DNA from 3 places in the Cellulomonas chengniuliangii genome. Region 2 is predicted to be linked to each of the others. Evidence: riboswitches for the same ligand, from Rfam matches in the RefSeq annotation. Region 2 holds a riboswitch; each other region holds the start of a gene.
The links. Region 2 has a riboswitch for S-adenosylmethionine ahead of NP064_RS02915 (NADPH-dependent FMN reductase). Riboswitches for the same ligand answer to the same signal wherever they lie in the genome.
Positions count from the first base shown of each region.

Region 1: it holds a riboswitch for S-adenosylmethionine, as region 2 does, so the genes downstream of both, NP064_RS00350 (methylenetetrahydrofolate reductase) here and NP064_RS02915 (NADPH-dependent FMN reductase) in region 2, are expected to answer to the same signal.
Region 3: it holds a riboswitch for S-adenosylmethionine, as region 2 does, so the genes downstream of both, NP064_RS01290 (aminotransferase class V-fold PLP-dependent enzyme) here and NP064_RS02915 (NADPH-dependent FMN reductase) in region 2, are expected to answer to the same signal.

Region 1 is NZ_CP101988.1:71,837-76,741, forward strand. Features, by position in the region: gene metE (5-methyltetrahydropteroyltriglutamate--homocysteine S-methyltransferase) at 1-2,351, opposite strand, end outside; gene NP064_RS00350 (methylenetetrahydrofolate reductase) at 2,348-3,403, opposite strand; SAM riboswitch class I at 3,471-3,568, opposite strand; gene NP064_RS00355 (DNA-3-methyladenine glycosylase I) at 3,676-4,302, opposite strand; gene NP064_RS00360 (hypothetical protein) at 4,344-4,556, opposite strand; gene hrpA (ATP-dependent RNA helicase HrpA) at 4,668-4,905, opposite strand, start outside.
Region 2 is NZ_CP101988.1:614,319-619,223, reverse strand. Features, by position in the region: gene NP064_RS16735 (ABC transporter permease subunit) at 1-978, opposite strand, end outside; gene NP064_RS02920 (LLM class flavin-dependent oxidoreductase) at 975-2,294, opposite strand; SAM riboswitch class IV at 2,819-2,940, shown strand; gene NP064_RS02915 (NADPH-dependent FMN reductase) at 3,045-3,617, shown strand; gene NP064_RS02910 (flavin reductase family protein) at 3,614-4,201, shown strand; gene rlmB (23S rRNA (guanosine(2251)-2'-O)-methyltransferase RlmB) at 4,305-4,905, opposite strand, start outside.
Region 3 is NZ_CP101988.1:273,888-278,792, reverse strand. Features, by position in the region: gene NP064_RS01305 (pentapeptide repeat-containing protein) at 1-355, shown strand, start outside; gene NP064_RS01300 (VOC family protein) at 368-769, opposite strand; gene NP064_RS01295 (hypothetical protein) at 884-1,189, shown strand; gene NP064_RS01290 (aminotransferase class V-fold PLP-dependent enzyme) at 1,226-2,635, opposite strand; SAM riboswitch class IV at 2,677-2,790, opposite strand; SAM riboswitch class I at 2,909-3,011, shown strand; partial or broken gene NP064_RS01285 (DUF1737 domain-containing protein) at 3,016-3,216, shown strand; gene NP064_RS01280 (rhodanese-like domain-containing protein) at 3,246-3,674, shown strand; gene NP064_RS01275 (O-succinylhomoserine sulfhydrylase) at 3,671-4,905, shown strand, end outside.

The DNA.
Region 1 (4,905 bases), 540 kb from region 2:
CAGAGCGTCGCGCGCACCGCACGGGTCGCGGCGAGGATGCTCTCGAGCGAGGGCGTGACCTCCTCGTACCGGCGGGTCTTGAGTCCGCAGTCCGGGTTGACCCAGAGCTGGTCGACGGCGATCGACTTCACCGCGGACTCGAGCAGCTCGGTGACCTCGGCCTCGCTGGGCACCCGCGGGGAGTGGATGTCGTAGACGCCGGGGCCCACCGCGCGGGGGTAGCCGGCATCGGCGATGTCGCCCAGGATCTCCATCTTGGAGCGCGCGGCCTCGATGGACGTCACATCGGCGTCCAGGCCGTCGATCGCGCCGATGACCTCGCCGAACTCGGAGTAGCACAGGTGGGTGTGGATCTGCGTGTCCGCCCGCACCCCGGAGGTCGCCAGCCGGAACGAGCGCACCGACCAGTCGAGGTACGCCGCGTGGTCGGCCGCGCGCAACGGCAGCAGCTCGCGCAGCGCCGGCTCGTCGACCTGCACGATGGCGATGCCCGCCGCCTCCAGGTCCGTGATCTCGTCCCGGAGCGCGAGCGCGACCTGGTTGGCCGTGTCGCCCAGCGGCTGGTCGTCGCGCACGAACGACCACGCCAGGATCGTCACCGGTCCGGTCAGCATGCCCTTGACGGGCTTGGAGGTCAGCGACTGCGTGTACTGCGTCCAGCCCACCGTGATGGGCGCCGGGCGCGACACGTCGCCCCACAGGATCGACGGGCGCGTGCAGCGCGAGCCGTAGGACTGCACCCACCCGTTCTGCGTCACGGCGAACCCGTCGAGGTTCTCCGCGAAGTACTGCACCATGTCGTTGCGCTCCGGCTCGCCGTGCACCAGCACGTCCAGCCCGATCGACTCCTGCAGCTCGACGACGCGGCGGATCTCCGCGCGCATCTCGTCCTCGTACTGCGCGGTGCTGAGGTCCCCGCGGTCGTGGGCGGCGCGGGCCTTGCGGATGTCGGGGGTCTGCGGGAACGAGCCGATGGTCGTGGTCGGCAGCGGCGGCAGCTGCAGGCGCTGCGCCTGGGCGGCCTTGCGGTCGGCGAAGTCGCCGCGCTGGAACGCGTCCTCGCCCAGGGCCGCCAGCCGCTCGCGGACCTCGGGCCGGACGACGCCGGGGGCGTTGCGCCGGGTGGCGAGCGCGGCGTCGGCGGCCAGGATCTGCTCCTTGACGGCGAGCCCGCCCTCGGCCAGCCCGGTGGCGAGCGCGGCGACCTCGGCGACCTTCTGGTCGGCGAAAGCCAGCCACGAGCGCAGCGTGGGGTCGAGCGCAGGCTCGTCCTCGACGTCGTGCGGCACGTGGAACAGCGACGTGGACGTGCCGGCGGCGACGGTCGCCTCGGCGCCCGCGATACCGCGCAGGGACTCGAGGCGGTCGAGGGCGCGGCCCAGGTCGGCCCGCCAGACGTTGTGGCCGTCGATCACGCCGCCGACCACGACCTTGCCGGCCAGGCCGGGCACGGGCTCAGCGGGCAGGGCGCCCCGCACCAGGTCGAGCGCGATGCCCTCGATGTCCGTGGCGGCCAGCAGTGGCAGGGCCTCCCCGAGGTCACCGTAGGGCGCGGCGACGAGGATCGCGGGGCGCTCGTCGGCCGGGATCTGGGTGGCGAGCGCGCGGTAGGCCTCCGCGACGGCGGCGTGCAGTTGCTCGGGAGTGGCGTCGACGGAGTCGGAGACCAGGGCGGGCTCGTCGAGCTGCACCCAGGTGGCTCCCGCGGCGCGCAGGTCGCGCAGCAGCTCCGCGTACACGGGCAGCACGTCCGCGAGCCGGTCGATCGGGGAGAAGCCCTCCGGAGCGCCCTCGGTCGGCTTGGCCAGGGCCAGGTACGTCACCGGGCCGACGATCACGGGCCGGGTCAGCACGCCGTCGGCCAGGCCCTCGGCGAACTCGCGCACCGGGCGGTCGCTCGCGTAGCGGAACTCGGTCTCGGGGCCGATCTCCGGCACCAGGTAGTGGTAGTTCGTGTCGAACCACTTGGTCATCTCGAGCGGCAGGTCCTCGCCGCGGCCGCGGGCGACCGTGGAGTACCCGGCCAGGTCCAGGCGTCCGTCGTCGCCCACCAGGTCGGCGAACCGCGCGGGCACGGCGCCCAGCAGCGCCGTCGCGTCGAGCACCTGGTCGTAGAACGAGAAGGCGGACGGGATGGCGGGCAGGTCGGTGCGCAGCCCCAGCTCGGCGAGGCGGGTGCGGGTGCGACGGCGCAGGTCGGCCGCGACGGCCTCGACCTCGGCGGCGTCGGTGCGCCCGGCCCAGAAGGCCTCGATGGCCTTCTTGAGCTCGCGGCGCGGCCCGATGCGGGGGTAGCCGAGGACGGTGCCGGCCGGGAACTCCGGCGTGGCGGTCGTGTCGTTCGTGGTCATGCTGAGCCCCTCGAGGTCTGGTGATCGGCCTGGGTGGTGGTGGCCTGCGGCCCGTCGGCAGCAGGCCGGGCGCCGGGGCCGGTGGCCCCTCCGCCGAGATGTGCGCCCTCGAGCAGGTCGAGCGCGGCATGGTGGGTGTTGAAGGTGTAGATGTGGACGCCGGGCGCCCCGCCGTCCAGGACGGCGTTGACCAGGTCGACGCCCGCCCGGATGCCGATCCGGTGGCGTGCCACCTCGTCGTCCACCGACTCGAGGCGGGCCAGGAGGTCGCGGGGGACCTGCACGCCGGTGAGCGCCTCGAGCCGGAGCAGCCGGCCCGGGTCCGTGGTGGGGATGATGCCCGGGATGATCGGGATGGTGACCCCCGCCCGCCGGGCCTCCGCGACCATGCCGAGGTACGACGCCGGGTCGTAGAACACCTGCGAGATGGCGAAGTCGGCCCCCGCGCACTGCTTGTCGAGCAGCGCGGCGATGTCCTGCTCCCGGGTGCTGCCGACGGGCGCGTTGCCGCGGGGGAAGGCCGCGACGGCCACCGACAAGGGGCGGACCGTGGCCCGCACCGCCTGCGCCGGGCTCTGGGCCCGCCGCCGGGCCTCGATCTGCCGGAGCAGGGCGACAAGCTCCGCGGCAGTGCGCAGGCCGTCCGGGTGCGGGCTCCAGTCCGACTGGTGGGGCGGCGGGTCCCCGCGCAGGGCGAGGAACGAGCGGACGCCCTCGTCGAGGAACTCCTCGACGACCTCGATGACCTCCGCGCGGGAGGTCCCCACGCAGGTCAGGTGCGCGATCGGGTTGAGCGCCGTCTCCCGCAGCAGGCGGCGCACCAGGCGGCGGGTGGTGTCCCGGGTCTTGCCCTCGACGCCGTAGGTCACCGAGACGAAGTCGGGGCGCGCCGAGCTCAGCGCCTGGATCGTCTCCCACAGTCGCGGCGCCGCGTCCGGGTTGCGCGGCGGGTAGAGCTCGAACGACACCGTCGGGCGGTCCACCACCGCGAGGTGGTCACGAGTGGCGGCCTCGACCGGGTCGTCGGGCCACGCCTCGGGCGCCGCGCTCACCGCGCGCCTCGGTGGCTCGGGCGCGGCACAGCCACGGGACGACAACGATCCATGCAGGTCATGGTCAGCTCCATCGACCCTGGCGGAAGCACCCACACCCGCGATGAACGAGGGGGGTTGCTGCGGCGTCGTCGAGCCAGGTCTCTCGGCCGCTCTGGATGGTGACGCAATGATAGGGCGATATCGCCATGTGGGCAACGCTTCTCACGGGCCGAGATATTGCGGATCCCAGCACGACCGCTTCGGAACGGTCCTCCCGCTACCTCCTGATTTTATCGCGTCGGAGCGGTCGGACCGGGCGCCCTCGACGCCACGACGACCGGGCATCCCGCGAGGTGGTCGTCCACCAGGCCGCACGCCTGCATCGCGGCGTACGCGGTGGTCGGGCCTATGAACCGGAAGCCCAGCGACTTGAGCTCGCGGGCCAGGGCGCGCGACTCCGCGGTCACGGGCGGCACGTCCTCCCAGGCCTGCGGGCGCACGTGCGCGGAGCGGTCCGGGGCGTGGGACCAGAAGACCTCGTCGAGCGAGCGGCCGGACTCCGCCAGCGCCAGCACCGCGCGGGCGTTGGCGATCGTCGCCTCGATCTTGGCCCGGTTGCGGATGATCCCCGCGTCCGCCAGCAGCCGGGCGACGTCCGCCTCGCCGTAGCGGGCGACGACACCCGCGTCGAAGTCGGCGAAGGCCTCCCGGAACGCCGGCCGCTTGCGCAGCACGGTGATCCACGCCAAGCCCGACTGGAAGCTCTCGAGCGCGACCCGCTCGAACAGGGCGCGGTCGCCGTGCACCGGACGGCCCCATTCCGTGTCGTGGTACTCCTCGTACAGCGGGTTGCCGTCGCCGAAGCAGCGCCGCGCGGCGAGGGGCGTCCCAGACGGCGGCGCGGTGTCGGAGGGCATGGCGCCATTCTGCGGCGCCCCACTGACGAGCCGACCGGCGCTCAGGAGGTGCGGCGGCGTCCCATCTTGGGCGCGGCGGCGGAGGTGCGCTGCCGGGGCACCTCGAACCACGCATGCGGAGACCCGGCCGGCACCTTGGCTAGGCCGTCGTGCACGGCGATGAGGATCTCCTCGGTCGGCGGAGCAGGGCTCGACCCGGAGACGCCGTCAAGTGCCTCTCGGTCCGCGTCGTCGCGGTTCGGCCGGGTCGTCATGCGGGCACTGTAGTGCGGAGGAAGAAGGTGTGGGAGCGTCGCCACGCAACCTCACCCGGAGGGCCGCCAAGTTTCGCCCGGTGGGCTCTGCCGGCTCCCAGCACGCGGCCGTCAGGCCTCGGCGAGGGCCTTGCGGATGCGCTTCTCGCTGACCGGCCCGTCCGTGCCGAGTTGCTGCGCGAACAGGGAGACCCGGAGCTCCTCGATCATCCACCGCACCGCCTCGAGCGCCGCCCGCCGGTCAGGGTCGACGGCCTGCGCGTGGGCGGCCGTGGCCTCGGCCCGCGAGACGGCGGCCGCGTGCTCACGGGTCAGCTCGGCGACGGTCCACGCCAGGGAGGCGTCGCGA
Region 2 (4,905 bases):
GAACGGGACGCCGAGCGACAGGGTCGGGTACAGGTACGCGAGGTTGTACCAGAGCAGCAGCTGCAGGATCAGCGGCACCGACCTGAACACCCAGGTGTAGGTCCAGGACACCGCCCGGAGCAGCGGCGAGGGCGACAGGCGCATCAGCGCCAGGACCGTGCCCAGCCCGAAGCCGATCACCGCGGCCGTCGCCGTGAGCCGCACCGTGCCCCACAGGCCGTCGAGCACCGACGGCCAGGTCAGGTACTGCCAGACGATCGACCATTCCCAGCGGGCGTTCGTGGTCAGCGAGCTGATCACCATCGCGAGCAGCACGAGCGTCCCCGCGGTGGCGAGCCACCGTCCGACGTGGCGCGCGGGGACGACGCGCGCGTCGAGGTCCACCGCCGTCGCGGCCAGTCGCGGGGCGAGGGCGGGCCCGGTCGCGCCGGTCGTGACCGCAACGTCCTCGGGAGCCGCCGGTCGCAGGCGCTTCTCGAACGGGAGGGGACCGTCGAGCTCCTCGGGATCGGCGGCCACGTCGAACAGCGCCGCGTAGCCCGTCGACAGGTACAGCGCGCACGCCTCGGGCTGACGCGGCCCCGTCGTGAGGTACACGCGGGTGTACCCCCGGGCGCCGATCTCCCGTTCGAGCTCCTCGAGCACCCGGCGGCCGAGGCCCCGGCGACGCTGGTCGGAGCGGGTCCAGATCCGCTTGAGCTCGGCGGTCGTGTCGTCGTACCGGCGGAAGGCGCCGCCGGCGACGGGCGCGCCGTCGGAGAGCAGCAGCACCAGGGCGCCGTCAGGGCCGGCGAACTCCTCGGCCGGGTACCGGGACAGGTCGTCGGCGATCGTCTCCCGCAGGCTCTCGTACCGGTCGGCGTACTCCCGGGCAAGGTCGTCCAGCAGCGGGCGGACCAGTGGGTCGCTCTGGTGCACGTAGCGCACCTCGAGGTCCGCCACCCCTGCCGACCCGACGGGCCGCGTCTGCACGGTCATGACCGTGCCGCCGCGCGCAGCAGCTCCGTGGTGGCCGCGGTGGCGGCCGCGTCGAGCGCGTCCGCGTGCTGGTGCTCGACGTGCGCGACGGCCGGCGTCGCCTGCGCGGCCCACGCCTCCGCCAGCAGCTCGTAGCTGCGGACCCTGTCCTCGTGGCGGTGCGTCACCGTGGTGACGAGCAGCTCGTCCGCGCCAGTGAGGCGCTGCAGTGCCGCAAGACGGGTGACGACCGTCTGCGGCGAGCCCACGAGCCGGGTCTCGGTGCGGTCGCGCACGGCCGCGTGGTCCTCCGGCGCCCAGCCCGCCTGGATCGCGCGGGCCTCGTGGACGTCCGGGTACGGGATGGCGCCGTGGCCGCTGCGGATCGACTGCACCCACGGCCCGTAGCCGGCCGCGAGCGCCCGCGCTGCCTGGTCGTCGGCCCCGACCACGACGTCCACCGAGACGATGACGTAGGGCTCCGGGAAGTCAGCGGACGGCGTGAAGGCCGCCCGGTACGCCGCCACCGACTCCAGGAGCGTCGCGGGCGCGACGTGGTAGTTCGCGCCGTACGGCAGGCCGAGCTCGCCGGCGAGCTGAGCGCTCGGCCCCGCGCTGGACCCGTGCACCCACAGCTGCACATCCGTGCCCTCGGCGGGGGTCACTGCGACGGGCCGCCCCTCGGGCGCCCGGTACGTGCCCGCGAAGAACGCGAGGATGTCCCGCACATCGGCGCCGAACCCGTCCCCGTCGCCGGGGGCGCGCCCGAGCAGGCGGGCCTGGAGTGCGAGCCGCGCGGGGTCGTAGGCCGTGGGCCGGACCGGCGGGATCACCACCCCGTCCACGACCTGCCACCTCCCCGCATCACCGGGAACCGGCGTGACCGGGGCGCCAGCCGGCGCCGGGGGCGACTGCTCGGCGGGGGCCACCCCTCCGGCGTCCGCCCGCCCGGGGGGCGTGGCGCCTGGACGGCCCGCGCCGCCCGATCGACCGATGCCCGAGCGGCCGATCCCCAGGTCCACCCGCCCCGGGTGCAGCGCGGCGATGGTCCCCCACTGCTCGGCGACCTGCAGCGGGGAGTAGTTGCCCAGGATCACGGCCGCCGAGCCGACGCGGATGGCCGTGGTGGCCTGCGCGACGAGGGCGGCGACCACGGCAGGGCTGGCGCCGGCCACCCCCGGGTTGAGGTGGTGCTCGGCGAGCCAGTACCGCTGGTACCCCGCTCGCTCGGCCGCCTGGGCCAGGTCGAGCGTGCGGCGCAGCGCGTCGGCCGGGGTGCTCCCGGACGAGACCGGGCTCAGGTCCAGCACGGACAGCGGGACAGGTGGGTGCGACATGGGGTCTCCTCGACCACGGGCGGCATCCAGCGCGGCCGGCTGCTGGCAGCACGGGGCACGGCGCGTTCGCGGATGCGGGATTGGGGAAGGGCGCGCCCTGACGCGACCGCGCACAGCGGCGGCGTGGGAGGGCGGTGCGGGCCGGAGCCCAGGGGCCGGACGTGCGCGCGCCGGCGGTGGCGGTGCGGCTGAGCGCGGGCGGCATGAGCCTCGGCTCGCCCACCGAGCGTCGTCAGACGCGAGGGCGGGGAGGGTGTGAGCCGCTGTCGGGCGGGGATCCGGGCGCGTGCGGGACCTGGACCCCGCCTGCCGTTCCGGAGATCAGCAGACGAGCGTCAACAACAGCGACAGCGCGCGACGGCAGCGAAGACGACATCGCTCAGGCCGTGGCGGCGGTTCGTGGAGGTGCTCACGCGACGGACGTTAGGGCGAACGTCGACGGGCCGTCAACAGATGGGGCGTTTCGGGTCGTGTGGTGAGACACCGGTCGCCCGTCGCGAAGACGGCGTGCTACAACTTGCCGAGGTCTTGAGTGCCAGCGCTCGCACGAGCACAGCCCCGGCTTGCTGGCCAGCAACCCCAGCGTCACGGCGGGGTGCTCCGGGAGACGACCTGGCCGTGTTGAGGGACACGGCAAGCGTGATCGACCTCGACGACCTGCGCGGTCGTCCCGCTCCTCCTCGGTCTGCGTCGAGCCGGGTGGAGGGCGACGCCGCGCACGGATCCGTCGGCACATCCGAGGACCATCAGATGACCACGTCAGCCGTCACCCCGACCACCCCTGCGACCGACGCGTCGAGCGCGTCGCGCTCCCGACTCCACGTCCTCCCCGTCGTCGGCAACCCGCGACCCGGGTCCCGCACCCGGGTCGCCGCCGAGTCGCTGTCCCGGGCGATCGCCCAACGGCTCGGCGGCGGGCTCACCCCCACCGTGGACCTCGCGGACCTGGCGCCCGAGCTCTTCGCGGCGACCCGGCCGGCCGTCGACGACGCGCTGCGCCGGCTGGCGTCCGCGCACGTCGCGGTGGTCGCCACCCCCGTCTACAAGGCCAGCTACACCGGGCTGCTGAAGGCCTTCCTCGACCTGTACGGGGCAGACGGCCTGCGCGGCGTCGTCGCCGTGCCGCTCGTCGTCTCGGGGAGTCCCGCGCATTCCCTGGCCGGGGAGGTGCATCTGCGGCCGCTGCTCGTCGAGCTGGGGGCCAGCGTCCCCACCCGCGCGCTCGCGCTCACGGAGGCCCAGCTCGCCGACCTGGACGAGGTGGTCGCGACCTGGGTGGACGCCCATGGCCCGCTGCTCGACGCAGCGGCGGTCCGCGCATGACCGCCGACACGCCGGTGCGCGCACAGTGCGCCGGGACGCGGGGCCTCGCTGAGGCCCGCCCGGCGGCTCCCGTCCGGGCCCATGACGAGCCGCACCTGTCCCCGGACCAGTACAAGCAGGTGTTCCGCCGCCACCCGGCCGGGGTCGCGGTCGTCACGCTCGCGGACCCGCGCACCGGGCTCCCGGTGGGGTTCACCGCGACGTCGGTGATCTCGGTGTCGGCCGCCCCGCCGGTGCTGGCGTTCTCGATCGCGTCGACGTCCTCGAGCTGGCCAGCGCTCGCCAGGGCCGCCACTGTGGTGGTCAACTTCCTGGGCGACGGCCAGGCCGACCTCTCGACGCGGTTCGCCACGCACGGGATCGACCGGTTCGCGGGCACCGAGCACATCCGGCTCGCCGGCGGGGAGCCCGTGCTCACCGGGAGTCGGACGTGGGTGCACGGGCGGGTGCTCGAGCGCATCGCGGTGGGCGACAGCCACCTGGTGACCGTCCAGGCGATCACCTCGGACACGAGCGCCGAGGGAGGTCCGCTGGTCTACCACGACCGGGCGTACACCCAGCTCGCGGACCACTATGAGATCTGATGTGCGGACGCCCGGGCCGGCCTCGACGGATCGTCGCTGGCCGGCCCGGGCGTCGGGGTCCTGCTGTGCTCGGGGCGCCGCCCCGCTGCGAGGCCCGCGCAGGTCAGCCCTGCTGGGCAGCCCCACGCTGCCGGGCGATCTCGTACAGCGCGATCCCCGCGGCGACGCCGGCGTTGAGCGACTCCGTCGTCGAGGTGATCGGGATCGACACGATCGCGTCGCAGTGCTCCCGGACCAGGCGCGAGAGGCCCTTGCCCTCGGAGCCGACCACGACGACCAACGGGTCGGCGGCGAACGGCAGGTCGGCGACCGGGGTGTCCCCGCCGCCGTCCAGGCCGATGATGAAGCAGCCGGCCTTGCGGTAGGTCTCGAGGGTGCGCGTCAGGTTCGTGACCTTGGAGACCGGGACGCGGGCGGCGGCGCCGGCGGAGACCTTCCACGCGGCGGCGGTCACGCTCGCGGACCGGCGCTCCGGGACGACGACGCCGTGCGCGCCGAACGCGCCTGCGGACCGCAGCACCGCGCCGAGGTTGCGCGGGTCGGTCACGCCGTCCAGCGCCACGATGAGCGGGGCCTGGTCGAGCAGAGCGGCCGCGTCGAGGAGGTCGTCGGCATCGCCGTACTGGTACGGCGGCACCTGGATGGCGACGCCCTGGTGCACCGAGCCGTCGGTGAGCCGGTCGAGCTCGGGCTTGGTGACCTCG
Region 3 (4,905 bases), 340 kb from region 2:
CCGGCTCGGCGCGGTCACCGCGTACGCCTCGACGTTCACGCGGGTGCTGGTGCGCGGCGGGAAGATCGACTACGTGAACCTGCGGGACGCGGCGCTGACGGACGTGCGGTTCGACGGCTGCGTGATCGGCGAGCTCGACCTCGGCGGCGCGAAGGTCACGCGGATGGCGTTCGACTCGTGCCGCGTCGGGCGCATCGACCTGACCCGCTCGACGCTGTCGAGCGTGGACCTGCGCGGCGCGGACCTGTCCGGGCTGCACGGAATCGAAGGGCTCGCTGGCGCGACCATCAGCGAGGAGCAGCTCGTCGACCTGGCGCCGGCGATGGCGGCCCACCTCCGGATCGTCGTCGCGTGAGCGGCCCGCGCGTCAGCCGCCCACCGCCGCGGCGCTGACCAGCCCGAGCGCGTTGCCCTCGGTGTCACGGACGAAGGCCCGCCACTCGTGGCCGCCGCCCTTCCCGTGGGCCGGATCGGCGACCTCGCAGACGACGGTGGGCTCCGCCTCGACGACGATTCCCTCCGCACGAAGCTCCTCGACGCGCCTGCGGACGTCGTCGACAGGCAGGCAGACGAGGCCGCTCACCGCCTCCCGGTCCAGGAGCAGGCGGGTGCGCGCCTGATCCACCACGAACAGTGCAAGCCCGGACGGGCCGAAGACCGCGTCCGCCCGCTGGCCCAGGAGGCGCTGGTAGAACCGCACCGCCCGCTGCAGGTCGACGACTCGTAGCGCCACCTGGACACCGACATCATTGTCCGTTTTGTCCCCCATTCCCGGGACACTATCCCCTCACCCACGGGCGACGGTAGAGCGCTGCGGACGTGGTCAGGCGCCTAGTTCCGACGGGTACTCTCGGCCCTCCAGATCAACGCAGGGAGCACCACCATGGCCCAGTCCGCCGGCGCGTCAAGCCAGCCCGAGCCCCCCGCCTCACCGCTGTACGCCCCACCGGTGCTGCGCAACCCCCGCGCCCGCGCTGGGCTCATCCTCGGCGCCGTCAGCATCCTGGTGAACCCGGTGCTGCTGTGCTCGATCGCCGCGATCGTCGTGTCCGGGCTCGGGCTGCAGCGGGCCGGCCAGATGACCCAGTTCGGGTACGCGCCGGTTGGGCGCAAGCAGGCGATCGGGGGCCTGGTGCTAGGCGCCGTCGGCCTCATCGCGTCGATCACCCTCAAGGGCGGGATGCTCTAGCGGGGATCGTCACGCGACCCCCGGCCACCCCAGACATCAGTCGACCGCGGGACCGCAGGCCTGCGCGGCCGTGGCGGTGAGCGAGTCCAGGCCCTGCACGGCCAGCAGCGGACGGGTGTCGTCGACCACCGTCCAGCACCCGTCGACCACCTCGTAGCGGGCCCGCGGCCCAGCCTTCAGGTAGGCCGCCAGCCCAGCGATCAACCGGTCCACAGCCTCCCCGGGCGTCCCGACGCCCACCGAGGCGCGGATGGCCCCGCTGCTGGCGCCTAGGCGCGAGAGCAGCGGGTGGGCGCAGAACCGCCCGTCCCGCACCCCGATGCCGTACTCGGCCGCCAGGAACGCGGCGACAAGCCCGGGGTCGTGCCCCGCCACCGTGAACGTCACGACGCCCACCGGGTCGTGGGAGTCCGGCCAGATCCGCACGACCTCAACGCCGTCGAGCGTCTCGAGCCCTTCGACGAGCCGGGCGCGCAGCACCTCCTCGTGGGCGGCGAGGGCGCCATCGGGCAGGGCCGCGAGCGCGTCGCACGCCTCGGCGAGGGCGACCGCGCCGATGACGTTGGGCGACCCGGCCTCATGGCGGGCGGGCGCCGGCTGCCAGAGCGTGCGATCGGTCCGGACGTCGCGCACCGCGCCTCCCCCTGCGAGGTACGGCGTGCCGACGTCCAGCCAGTCGCGCCGCCCGACCAGCACACCGGCGCCGAACGGCGCGTACGCCTTGTGGCCCGAGAACGCCAGGTAGTCGACGCCGCTGTCCTCCAGGGAGAACCGGCGGTGCGGGATGAGCTGGGCGCCATCCACGGCCACCCGGGCGCCCGCTGCGTGGGCGATCCGCACGACGTCGCCGATCGGCAGCGCCTCGCCCGTGACGTTGGACGCGCCGGTCACCGTGACCAGGGCGTACGGGCGGGCGGCGAGCTCGACGGCGATGGCGTCCAGGGTGCCGGCGACGGTGTCGGCGATGGCCAGCACCGTCGCGTCCAGGCCCAGCCCGTGCGTCCAGGGCAGCAGGTTGGCGTGGTGCTCCACGTCCAGGACGAGCACCCGGCCGGGCGTCCCGTCCGGCGCCGCGGGCACCACCCCGGCCAGGAGGTTCAGCGAGTCGGTGGTGTTGCGCGTGATGATCGTGACGTCGTCCTCACGGGCGCCCACGAACCGGGCCACTGCCTGGCGCGACGCCTCGTACAGCGCCGTGGACACCTGCGAGAGATACCCGGCCCCGCGGTGCACCGACGCGTAGAGCGGCAGCACCTCGGCCACCCGCGTGGCGACGCGCTCCAGCGCGGGGGCGCTCGCGGCGTAGTCGAGGTTGGCGTAGGTGCGGGAGGTGCCGTCGACGAGCGGCACCTGGGTGGCGGCCCCCGCGACCGCGAGCAGCGGCAGGTGCTCGGTCGAGGCGGCCTCGTCCAGGCACGAGATGGACTCGGTGGCGAGAGACTTCATGACACTCCTCCGACAACTGTGGGGGGGAGCTGTCGAGCCAACCCCCGCGCTTGTCGTGCACGACAAGCGCACGACCTGGTCGTCACCCGGGGCACCCCACCGCGGAGGAGGGTTGCCGGCCAGCAAGCCGGGGCTGTGCGCTGGCACTCATGACCTGATCTCCAAGATAAGCACGCGGTCCCGCACCGGTGCCATCAGGCGCGACGATCGTCTCGGATCGTGAGCCGCTTGTCCGGCACCTGGAATGAAACCCGGCTACGGCGTACTCTCGCAGGACCATCCAGAGCGGCCGAGAGATCTGGCTCGATGACGCCGCAGCAACCCGCGCGCACCCCCCGGTGCCGGTCGAGGGTGCTACCGCCAGGACCGATGGAGGCGACATGACCACACCCGAAACCGTCCCCGGCACGACCGGTGACAAGCCCGCACGCCACCGCTACCGGCTGCTCACCGGGCCGGACGACAGCACCTTCTGCGAGCGGGTGAGCGCGGCGCTGGCCGAGGGGTACGTGCTGCACGGCTCCCCCGCCGCCACGTTCGACGGCGAGCGTGTCATCGTCGCGCAGGCCGTTGTGCTCCCCACGCCCCAGCAGCCCGAGACGAGGCTCGTATGAGCGCCCACGAGTACGCCGGAGACCTGACCCCTCGCGAGGCGTGGGACCTGCTAGCCGCCGACGAGCACGCCGTGCTGGTGGACGTGCGCACCGACGCCGAGTGGCGATTCGTGGGCGTCCCCGACGTCAGCCCGCTCGGCCAGGGCGTCGCCTTCATCGAGTGGTCCCGCTACCCCAGCGGGCAGGTCAACCCCGACTTCCTGGACGAGCTGGCCCGCACCGGGCTGACCCCCGGCGACGGCCGGCCGGTGCTGTTCCTGTGCCGCTCGGGCGCCCGGTCCATCGGCGCCGCGACAGCCGCCACCGCGGCCGGGTACGGCCCCGCGTACAACGTGCTCGAGGGCTTCGAGGGCGGGCTCGACGAGCACGGGCACCGCGGCATCGAGGGCTGGCGCGCCGCCGGCCTGCCGTGGCGGCAGCCATGAGCGCCTCCGCTCCGGGCGACGAGCCGCGCGACGAACCGGGCGCCGGCCGCCGGCGCGTCCCCGGCCCGGGCGACTGGGACGCCCGCACCGTCTCCCGCGACACCCTGCGCCCCGACACGCTCGCGGTGCGCGGCGGGCTCGTGCGCTCGCAGTTCAACGAGACGTCCGAGGCGCTGTACCTCACCCAGGGGTACGTGTACGAGCGCGCCGCCGACGCCGAGGCCGCCTTCGCCGGAGAGTCCGACCGGTTCCTGTACTCCCGGTACGGCAACCCCACCGTCTCCACGTTCGAGGAGCGGCTGCGCCTGATCGACGGCGCCGAGGCCGCCTACGCCACGGCGTCCGGCATGTCCGCGGTGTTCACCTCGCTCGCCGCACTGGTCGGATCCGGATCGCGGATCGTGGCCGCGCGCGCCCTGTTCGGCAACACCGTGACGATCTTCGATGAGCTGTTCGCCCGCTGGGGCGTGCGCACCGACTACGTGGACGGCCACGTGCTGTCGCAGTGGGAGGAGGCGCTGTCGACCCCCGCGGACGTGGTGTTCTTCGAGACGCCGTCCAACCCCATGCAGGACCTCGTCGACATCGCCGCCGTCACGCGGCTGGCCCACGCCGCCGGGGCCACCGTCGTGGTGGACAACGTGTTCGCGACGCCGGTGTTCTCCCGCCCGCTCGACCTGGGCGCCGATGTCGTCGTGTATTCCGCGACCAAGCACATCGACGGGCAGGGCCGTGTGCTGGGCGGCGCGATCCTCGGCTCGGACGAGTACATCCACGGGCCGGTGCAGACCCTGATCCGCAACACCGGGCCGTCGCTGAGCCCGTTCAACGCGTGGGTGCTGCTCAAGGGCCTGGAGACGATGTCGCTGCGGGTGCGCCACCAGGCCGCCTCCGCGCTGCAGGTCGCCACCTGGCTCGAGCAGCAGCCCGGCATTGCGCAGGTCCGCTACCCGTTCCTGCCGTCCCACCCGCAGCACGCGCTCGCGCTCCAGCAGCAGACCGGCGGCGGCACCGTCGTCACCCTGAACCTCGCCGTGCCGGAGGGCGCCACGCCCGACGTCGCCAAGAAGCTCACCTTCGGGGTGCTCGACTCGCTGCGCATCGTCGACATCTCCAACAACCTCGGCGACGCGAAGTCCCTGGTCACGCACCCCGCCACGACCACGCACCGCAAGCTCGGCCCCGCAGGCCGCGCCAAGGTCGGCATCGCGGAGTCCACGGTGCGGCTGTC